2 regions of the Citrobacter freundii ATCC 8090 genome follow, and region 1 is predicted to be linked to the other one. Evidence: predicted binding sites of a transcription regulator. Region 1 holds the regulator's gene; the other holds the start of a gene.
The links. Region 1 encodes PurR, which represses purine synthesis genes. Its sites were predicted from a motif close to CANGCAAACGTTTGCNTG; they were not measured.
Positions count from the first base shown of each region.

Region 2: the regulator PurR is predicted to act here: its motif matches at 3,300-3,317, upstream of purH (bifunctional phosphoribosylaminoimidazolecarboxamide formyltransferase/IMP cyclohydrolase).

Region 1 is NZ_CP049015.1:2,284,257-2,289,111, forward strand. It holds gene punC (purine nucleoside transporter PunC) at 1-1,049, opposite strand, end outside; gene punR (DNA-binding transcriptional activator PunR) at 1,163-2,095, shown strand; gene purR (HTH-type transcriptional repressor PurR) at 2,092-3,117, opposite strand; gene cydH (cytochrome bd-I accessory subunit CydH) at 3,415-3,504, shown strand; gene G4551_RS10990 (MFS transporter) at 3,680-4,849, shown strand.
Region 2 is NZ_CP049015.1:4,658,567-4,663,421, reverse strand. It holds gene zraR (sigma-54-dependent response regulator transcription factor ZraR) at 1-302, shown strand, start outside; gene purD (phosphoribosylamine--glycine ligase) at 299-1,588, opposite strand; gene purH (bifunctional phosphoribosylaminoimidazolecarboxamide formyltransferase/IMP cyclohydrolase) at 1,604-3,193, opposite strand; rRNA gene G4551_RS22325 (16S ribosomal RNA) at 3,815-4,855, shown strand, end outside.

The DNA of each region.
Region 1 (4,855 bases):
ACAAGGCTTGCCAGGAAGCATAAACCCAGTTGCAGCGTATTCTGCAATGCGGCAGCGCGTCCAGTGGCCTGTGGGAAAGGGCGTAATGCCTGCGCGACAACGATAGGGTAGATTGCGCCGTTCGCAATCGCCATAACGCAGAATGGGATCAGGATTTCAGCCAATGCGACATGATGAATAAAGCCGGTCGCCCAGGTGCCTACAACGCTGAAGGCATACAGAATGAGTAACCAGGGCAGCAGCTGACGACCCTGCCATTTTTGCAGCGCAGCACGACAGCCGTAACCACCGATTAAAAAGGCGATAGTTTGCGGAACATAGCTCAGACCAATTACCGCTGGGCTATAACCCATTTCGCTAAGGATGAACGGGGAACCCGTCAGCCATGCAAAAAAGCTCGCGGAACAGGCGGCATAAATCAGCACGTTTCCACGGTAAGTTTTCGAGCGCAGCAAGGTGGTGAAAGTCAGTTTATCCTGGCTGTCATCGCGTGCTTTAGCTGTAGGCTTTAAACGCAGCGCCGGAAGCATCAGAATCAGAGTAATGGCGAATAGGGTGGCAAAAATGGCCTGCCAGGAAAAATGTACCAGGATCCAACTACCTAATAACGGGGCGAGGGCAGGTGATAACCCGACCAGCGGCATAATGGTGGCAAAGATGCGGTTTACTTTTTGTGAAGGATAATAGTCGGTAACCAGCGCTTGCCAGATAACCGATGCTGCACAGACGCCAACGGCCTGAACAAATCGCAGTACCAGCAGGCCTGTGGCGTTTTCAACCCACAGCATGCCCAGACTGCCCAGTGCGAAAATAGATAAACCCAGCAGCAAAATAGGCTTGCGACCATAGTGGTCAGAGAGCGGTCCCCACAGCAGTTGTGCGACGGCAAAACCGGCTAAGAACAAGCTCAGGCTAGCGCTGACGGCAGATGCAGGCGTTTGCAGATCGGACTGAATTGCGGCGAAGGCGGGCAGATACATATCTGTTGCCAGAAAGCCGAGCACGCTAAGGCCCGCTAGCCAGACTAAAAACCCTTTCCCAGGTTGCATCATTATTTCTCTTTTTTTAGCAATAGAACAATGCCGCTGAGTGTAGTGAGTGTAATTCTCGCTGTGAAACGCTAATATTTGCTTACTGATTTCAAAATTTTTGCAGGCAGAATATGTGGTCGGAATATTCACTTGAAGTGGTTGATGCGGTTGCGCGTAACGGTAGCTTTAGTTCAGCCGCACAGGAGCTACACCGTGTACCTTCGGCGGTAAGCTACACTGTGCGCCAACTGGAAGAGTGGCTGGCGGTACCACTTTTTGAGCGACGCCATCGGGATGTGGAATTAACGCCTGCCGGGGCATGGTTTTTAAAAGAAGGTCGCTCTGTTATCAAAAAAATGCAGATCACGCGCCAGCAATGCCAGCAAATTGCCAACGGCTGGCGCGGGCAGCTGGCGATCGCAGTCGATAACATTGTCCGCCCGGATCGTACCCGACAGATGATCGTGGATTTCTACCGTCACTTTGATGATGTGGAGTTGTTAGTTTTTCAGGAAGTGTTTAACGGCGTATGGGACGCGCTGTCCGATGGACGCGTGGAGCTGGCCATCGGCGCCACACAGGCGATTCCGGTAGGGGGACGCTATACCTTCCGCGATATGGGAATGCTGAGCTGGAGCTGCGTGGTAGCCAGCCATCATCCACTGGCGTCAATGCCCGGACCGCTAAGTGATGATACGTTGCGCAACTGGCCGTCACTGGTACGCGAAGATACCTCCCGTACGCTGCCAAAGCGTATTACCTGGCTGCTGGATAACCAAAAACGCGTCGTCGTGCCCGACTGGGAATCTTCTGCGACCTGTTTGTCCGCGGGATTATGCGTGGGCATGGTACCGACGCATTTTGCCAAGCCGTGGATCGATAGCGGCAAGTGGGTTGCGCTGCAACTGGAGAACCCCTTTCCTGATGCTGCATGCTGTCTGACATGGCAGCAGAACGATACGTCACCGGCATTGAGGTGGCTGCTGGACTATTTAGGGGATAGTGAAACGTTGAACAAGGAATGGCTGCGGGAGCCAGATGAGACTCCCGCACAACAGGCTTAACGGCGGTAATCGCGGAACGGACCGTCGGCAACGGAGCGACGCTCAACCAGACGTGGATGCACCTCGATAGACTGTGACTCTTCACGTTTATTCACGATACGGTCTAACAGCATGTTGAAGGCCGTTTCACCTAGTGAATCCTTCGGCTGGTGAATAGTCGTTAAGGCCGGCGTGAAGAAGCGGGCGTTGCGCACGTTGTCGTAGCCGATGAGTGAGACATCCTGTGGCACGCGCAGACCCATTTCGTCAGCGGCGCACAGCGCACCCATCGCCATAATATCGCCACCGCAGAAGACAGCGGTCGGACGATGCGACTGCGACAGAATTTGCTGCATGGCGCGATAGCCGGACTCAGGCTCGAAATCGCCCTGGACAATCCAGTTATCAGGCACTTTAATCAGCGCTTCTTCCATCGCTTTCATAAAGCCCGCCAGACGCCCGGCCCCGGTGTTACGTTCCATTGGACCTGGGATCACGCCAATTTCACGATGACCGCGTTCTACCAGATACCGACCCGCCATGTAACCGCCTTCGAAGGCGTTATCAATGACCGTATCGGTAAAGTCGGCTTTAGCTTCGCCCCAGTCCATGACGACCATCGGAATATGGCGATACTCTTCGAGCATCGAAAGCAGCGACTCCGGATACTCAGAACACATCACCAGCAGACCATCAACGCGCTTTTGCGCCATCATCGACAGATAGGCCTGCTGCTTTTCGAGACTGTTCCATGCGTTACCCAGAATCAGCGTATAGCCTTTCTGGAAACAGTTTTTCTCCACGGCTTCGATAATTTCTGCGAAATAGGCCGCTTCGCTGCTGGTCGCCAGCAAGCCAATAGACTTGGTGTGATTCACCTTCAGGCTGCGGGCAACTGCGCTCGGAGAATAGTGCAGTTCTTTGATCGCTGCCCAGACAGCATTACGCGTTTCTTCCGCGACAAAGCGCGTCTTGTTAATTACGTGTGATACGGTTGTAGTGGAAACGTTTGCTCGCTTCGCTACATCTTTAATTGTTGCCATTACATCTCACTCCAGACCATATCCTAAGCTCCTGAGAATACTCCAGGTAAACGTTTGCCTTTACACACCCTTAGCGCAACGTAAGGGTTGCGGCACGCCGGGAAAACGACACGGAACGTCAGGAAGGGGTCAATGGCCGGTACGCTAATCAAGTAAGCGTGGAATTTTGTCTGATCTTAACGAAAAGGGGAAGAGTTAAAAGCAGTTATCAATATAAATCGTGAGAGATTTTTGCTTTCAAGTGTGTAAAAATGCGCAATATCACTTTTTGTGTGGGAATAAAAAGGAGAAAACTTGATGAGCACCGATCTGAAATTTTCGTTAGTGACTACCATTATTGTTCTGGGTTTGATCGTCGCGGGTGGCCTGACCGCAGCGCTGCATTGATTTCCCCGAGGGAGTTAGCTCTCCCTCACTCTTTCCGCTCGTCTATCTCTTCTATTGTTTGCGAATAAGCAAAAGTCTTTTGCAATTTTGTTAACTTTATTAATTTTGCGATCAATGTCATGCTTTTGACTCTTATTTTATGTCGCGCCACGGCTCGACGTTACGGAGTCGCAATATGAAACTCAATTATCCTTTACTGGCGCTGGCGATCGGAGCGTTTGGCATAGGCACCACCGAATTTTCGCCAATGGGATTATTGCCCGTCATAGCCAAAGGTGTGGATGTCTCGATTCCGGCGGCCGGCATGCTGATCAGCGCCTATGCGGTAGGTGTGATGGTAGGTGCACCGCTGATGACATTGCTGCTGTCTCATCGCGCGCGACGTAATGCTTTGATATTCCTGATGGCGATTTTCACGCTGGGTAATGTGCTTTCGGCTATCTCGCCGGATTACACCACGCTAATGCTATCGCGTATTTTGACCAGTCTTAACCATGGGGCCTTTTTTGGTCTCGGTTCAGTGGTTGCTGCCAGTGTTGTACCCAAACATAAGCAGGCCAGCGCCGTAGCAACGATGTTTATGGGGTTAACCATCGCCAATATTGGTGGCGTTCCGGCGGCGACATGGCTTGGTGAAACCATCGGTTGGCGCATGTCATTTATGGCCACTGCGGGTCTGGGCGTCATTGCTATGGTCAGCCTGTTCTTCTCCTTACCCAAGGGTGGAGCCGGAGAGCGCCCGGATGTTCGCAGCGAACTGGCGGTACTTATGCGCCCACAGGTGTTGTCGGCGTTACTGACTACTGTACTGGGTGCTGGGGCGATGTTCACGCTTTATACCTACATCTCGCCAGTTCTGCATACTATCACTCATGCCACTCCGGCATTTGTTACCGGGATGCTGGTGTTGATAGGCATTGGTTTCTCGATCGGTAACTACTTTGGTGGCAAGTTTGCTGACCGTTCAGTCAACGGTACGTTGAAAGGCTTTTTACTGCTGCTGATGGTTATTATGCTGGCCATTCCTTTCCTTGCGCGTAATGAGCTGGGTGCGGCGATCAGTATGGTGGTCTGGGGCGCGGCGACGTTCGCGGTCGTTCCACCGTTGCAGATGCGTGTGATGCGCGTTGCCAGTGAAGCGCCTGGAATATCATCGTCAGTCAATATTGGCGCGTTTAATCTGGGGAACGCTCTGGGTGCAGCGGCCGGTGGGGCGGTGATATCAGGCGGCCTAGGCTACAGTTTTGTGCCAGTGATGGGGGCGATTGTGGCGGGTCTTGCGCTGCTGCTGGTGTTTATTTCCGCAAGAAGACAGCCAGAAGAGGCTTTCACGACCGCGAATTAATGCAAA
Region 2 (4,855 bases), 2.4 Mb from region 1:
CTCCGCAGGCGATGGATCTGCTGATCCACTACGACTGGCCGGGCAATATTCGTGAGCTGGAAAATGCGATTGAGCGCTCGGTGGTGCTGCTGACAGGGGAATATATTTCCGAACGTGAACTGCCGATGGCGATTGCCGCGACGCCGATAAAAACGGAATTCAGTGGCGAGATCCAACCGCTGGTGGATGTCGAAAAGGAGGTGATTCTGGCGGCGCTTGAAAAAACGGGCGGCAATAAAACGGAAGCCGCCCGTCAGTTAGGCATTACGCGTAAAACGCTGCTGGCGAAAATTTCGCGTTAGCGTTGCTCACGTTCGATGGCGCGCCAGCCGATGTCGTTACGGCTGAAGCTGCCGTCCCAGCGGATGTCGGTCATCAGGGCGTAGGCGCGTTTCTGCGCTTCCGCCACGGTGTTGCCCAGCGCGGTGGCGCACAGCACGCGACCGCCGTTGGTCAGCACGCGATCGTCAGCAGACAGTTTGGTACCCGCGTGGAACACTTTACCGTCAGCGACGTCTTCCAGCGGCAGACCGTGGATCTCATCGCCGGTATTGTAATTACCCGGATAACCGCCTGCGGCAATGACCACGCCCAGCGAGGCGCGTTCGTCCCACTCGGAGGTTTTCTCATCCAGCTTGCCGTCACAGGCGGCGAGGCACAGCTCCACCAGATCGGACTTCATGCGCAGCATGATCGGCTGGGTTTCCGGATCGCCGAAGCGGCAGTTGAACTCGATAACCTTCGGGTTGCCCTGCTTGTCGATCATCAGGCCCGCGTACAGGAAGCCGGTGTAGGTGTTACCTTCCGCCGCCATGCCTTTTACGGTTGGCCATATGATACGTTCCATGGTGCGCTGGTGGACTTCGTCAGTTACTACCGGAGCAGGGGAGTAGGCACCCATCCCGCCGGTGTTCGGGCCGGTGTCGCCATTGCCCACGCGCTTGTGGTCCTGGCTGGTGGCCATCGGCAGCACGTGCTCACCGTCGACCATGACAATAAAGCTCGCTTCTTCACCGTCGAGGAACTCTTCAATCACGATGCGGTGGCCCGCGTCGCCAAACGCGTTGCCGGCCAGCATGTCATGAACCGCGGCTTCGGCTTCCTCCAGCGTCATCGCCACGATAACGCCTTTCCCGGCAGCCAGGCCATCGGCTTTGATAACGATCGGCGCGCCTTTCTCGCGCAGGTAAGCCAGCGCAGGTTCGATTTCGGTGAAGTTCTGGTACTCCGCCGTTGGGATCTGGTGACGGGCGAGGAAATCTTTGGTGAAGGCTTTGGAGCCTTCCAGCTGCGCGGCACCTTCGGTTGGGCCGAAGATTTTCAGACCGGCGGCGCGGAAGGCATCAACCACGCCAATCACCAGCGGCGCTTCCGGGCCAACGATGGTCAGATCGATCTTCTCGTTCTGGGCAAAGTCCAGCAGCGCCGGGATATCGGTTACGCCGATGGCCACGTTTTGCAGCGTGGGTTCCAGCGCGGTGCCCGCATTGCCCGGGGCGACAAATACTGTTTCGACTTTTGGCGACTGCGCCGCTTTCCACGCCAGGGCGTGCTCGCGCCCGCCGTTGCCAATCACTAATACTTTCATCGTCTGCTCCGTGGATTAATGGCGGAAGTGGCGCATATCGGTAAATACCATCGCAATGCCGTGTTCATTGGCGGCGGCAATCACTTCGTCATCGCGAATAGAACCACCCGGCTGGATCACGCAGGTCACACCGGCGGCAGCAGCGGCATCAATCCCGTCGCGGAACGGGAAGAAAGCGTCAGAAGCCATTGCAGAACCTTTCACTTCCAGGCCTTCGTCGGCCGCTTTGATCCCGGCGATTTTCGCGGAGTACACGCGGCTCATCTGGCCTGCGCCTATGCCAATAGTCATGTTCTCTTTGGCATAAACAATGGCATTGGATTTCACGAACTTCGCCACTTTCCAGCAGAACAGCGCATCGCGCAGTTCCTGCTCGGTCGGCTGGCGTTTGGTCACTACGCGCAGTTCAACTTCGCTCACCATACCGAGGTCACGGTCCTGAACCAGTAGGCCGCCGTTCACGCGCTTGAAGTCCAGGCCCGGAACGCGCTGCGTCCATTGGCCGCAGACCAGCACGCGAACGTTCTGCTTGGCAGCGGTAATTTTCAGTGCTTCTTCGGTGGCGGATGGGGCGATGATCACTTCCACGAACTGGCGGGAGATGATCGCCTGCGCGGTTTCAGCATCCAGCTCGCGGTTAAAGGCGATGATGCCGCCGAACGCGGAGGTCGGGTCGGTTTTATAGGCGCGGTCGTAAGCGTCAAGAATAGAGGTACTTACTGCTACGCCACACGGGTTAGCGTGCTTAACGATCACACAGGCTGGCTCGTTGAATTCTTTCACGCACTCCAGCGCCGCATCGGTATCGGCGATGTTGTTGTAGGAAAGTGCTTTGCCCTGTACCTGCTGCGCGGTGGCAACAGAGGCTTCTTTAACATTCTCTTCTATATAGAAGGCAGCCTGCTGGTGGCTGTTCTCGCCGTAGCGCATATCCTGCTTCTTAATGAAGTTCAGGTTCAGCGTACGTGGGAAGCGACCGGCGGCTTCTTTGCTTTCACCGTGGTAGGCCGGAACCATGCTGCCGAAGTAGTTGGCGATCATGCTGTCGTAAGCGGCGGTGTGTTCGAAGGCTTTAATCGCGAGATCGAAACGGGTGTCGAGGGTCAGAGAACCGTCGTTGGCATCCATCTCTTTAATAATGGCGTCGTAGTCGCTGCTCTTCACAACGATAGCTACATCTTTATGGTTCTTGGCAGCGGAGCGCACCATGGTCGGGCCGCCAATATCAATGTTCTCTACCGCATCTTCCAGAGAACAGCCTTCGCGGGCGACGGTCTGGGCGAATGGATACAGGTTAACAACCACCATATCGATAGGCGCGATACCATGTTGTTCCATTATTCCGTCATCCTGACCGCGACGACCAAGAATGCCACCGTGGACCTTCGGATGCAGGGTCTTCACGCGTCCATCCATCATTTCCGGGAAGCCGGTGTAATCGGAAACTTCGGTCACTGGCAGACCTTTCTCCGCTAACAGGCGCGCAGTGCCACCTGTAGACAGCAGCTCCACACCACGTGCGGAAAGTGCCTGAGCGAATTCGATGATACCGGCCTTGTCAGAAACACTGAGCAGAGCGCGGTGGACTGGACGACGTTGTTGCATGGTAAATCCCCTGGATTTGACTATTACAGAGAGCGTTAGGTGAATTCTTGGCTAAAAACTCAGCTAACGCCCCTTACGGGGCATCCTTGTTGTGCGGGGGCATTGTAACGAAAACGTTTGCGCAACGCTCGCGAATTTTTAATTTTCGATTTTGACCTCTTCTTTTTCAGTTGAAAGAGGCTGATATAACGAGAGGATCGTAGAAACGATCGTGTGGTTTGTGGATAACTCTGTGCGTAAATGGGTATAAGGCGGGGTTTTGCTGTGGAATGCAGCAGTCAGTCATTTTTCTGTCATTTAAGGGTTGCGGGCCACAGGAAACTCCCTATAATGCGCCTCCATCGACACGGCGGATGTGAATCACTTCACACAAACAGCCGGTTCGGTTGAAGAGAAAAACCTGAAAATGAGGGTTGACTCTGAAAGAGGAAAGCGTAATATACGCCACCTCGCGACAGAGCGCTAAAGCGCGTCGCAACTGCTCTTTAACAATTTATCAGACAATCTGTGTGGGCACTCGAAGATACGGATTCTTAACGTCGCAAGACGAAAAATGAATACCAAGTCTCTGAGTGAACATACGTAATTCATTACGAAGTTTAATTCACGAGCATCAAACTTAAATTGAAGAGTTTGATCATGGCTCAGATTGAACGCTGGCGGCAGGCCTAACACATGCAAGTCGAACGGTAGCACAGAGGAGCTTGCTCCTTGGGTGACGAGTGGCGGACGGGTGAGTAATGTCTGGGAAACTGCCCGATGGAGGGGGATAACTACTGGAAACGGTAGCTAATACCGCATAACGTCGCAAGACCAAAGAGGGGGACCTTCGGGCCTCTTGCCATCGGATGTGCCCAGATGGGATTAGCTAGTAGGTGGGGTAACGGCTCACCTAGGCGACGATCCCTAGCTGGTCTGAGAGGATGACCAGCCACACTGGAACTGAGACACGGTCCAGACTCCTACGGGAGGCAGCAGTGGGGAATATTGCACAATGGGCGCAAGCCTGATGCAGCCATGCCGCGTGTATGAAGAAGGCCTTCGGGTTGTAAAGTACTTTCAGCGAGGAGGAAGGCGTTGTGGTTAATAACCGCAGCGATTGACGTTACTCGCAGAAGAAGCACCGGCTAACTCCGTGCCAGCAGCCGCGGTAATACGGAGGGTGCAAGCGTTAATCGGAATTACTGGGCGTAAAGCGCACGCAGGCGGTCTGTCAAGTCGGATGTGAAATCCCCGGGCTCAACCTGGGAACTGCATCCGAAACTGGCAGGCTAGAGTCTTGTAGAGGGGGGTAGAATTCCAGGTGTAGCGGTGAAATGCGTAGAGATCTGGAGGAATACCGGTGGCGAAGGCGGCCCCCTGGACAAAGACTGACGCTCAGGTGCGAAAGCGTGGGGAGCAAACAGGATTAGATACCCTGGTAGTCCACGCCGTAAACGATGTCGACTTGGAGGTTGTGCCCTTGAGGCGTGGCTTCCGGAGCTAACGCGTTAAGTCGACCGCCTGGGGAGTACGGCCGCAAGGTTAAAACTCAAATGAATTGACGGGGGCCCGCACAAGCGGTGGAGCATGTGGTTTAATTCGATGCAACGCGAAGAACCTTACCTACTCTTGACATCCAGAGAACTTAGCAGAGATGCTTTGGTGCCTTCGGGAACTCTG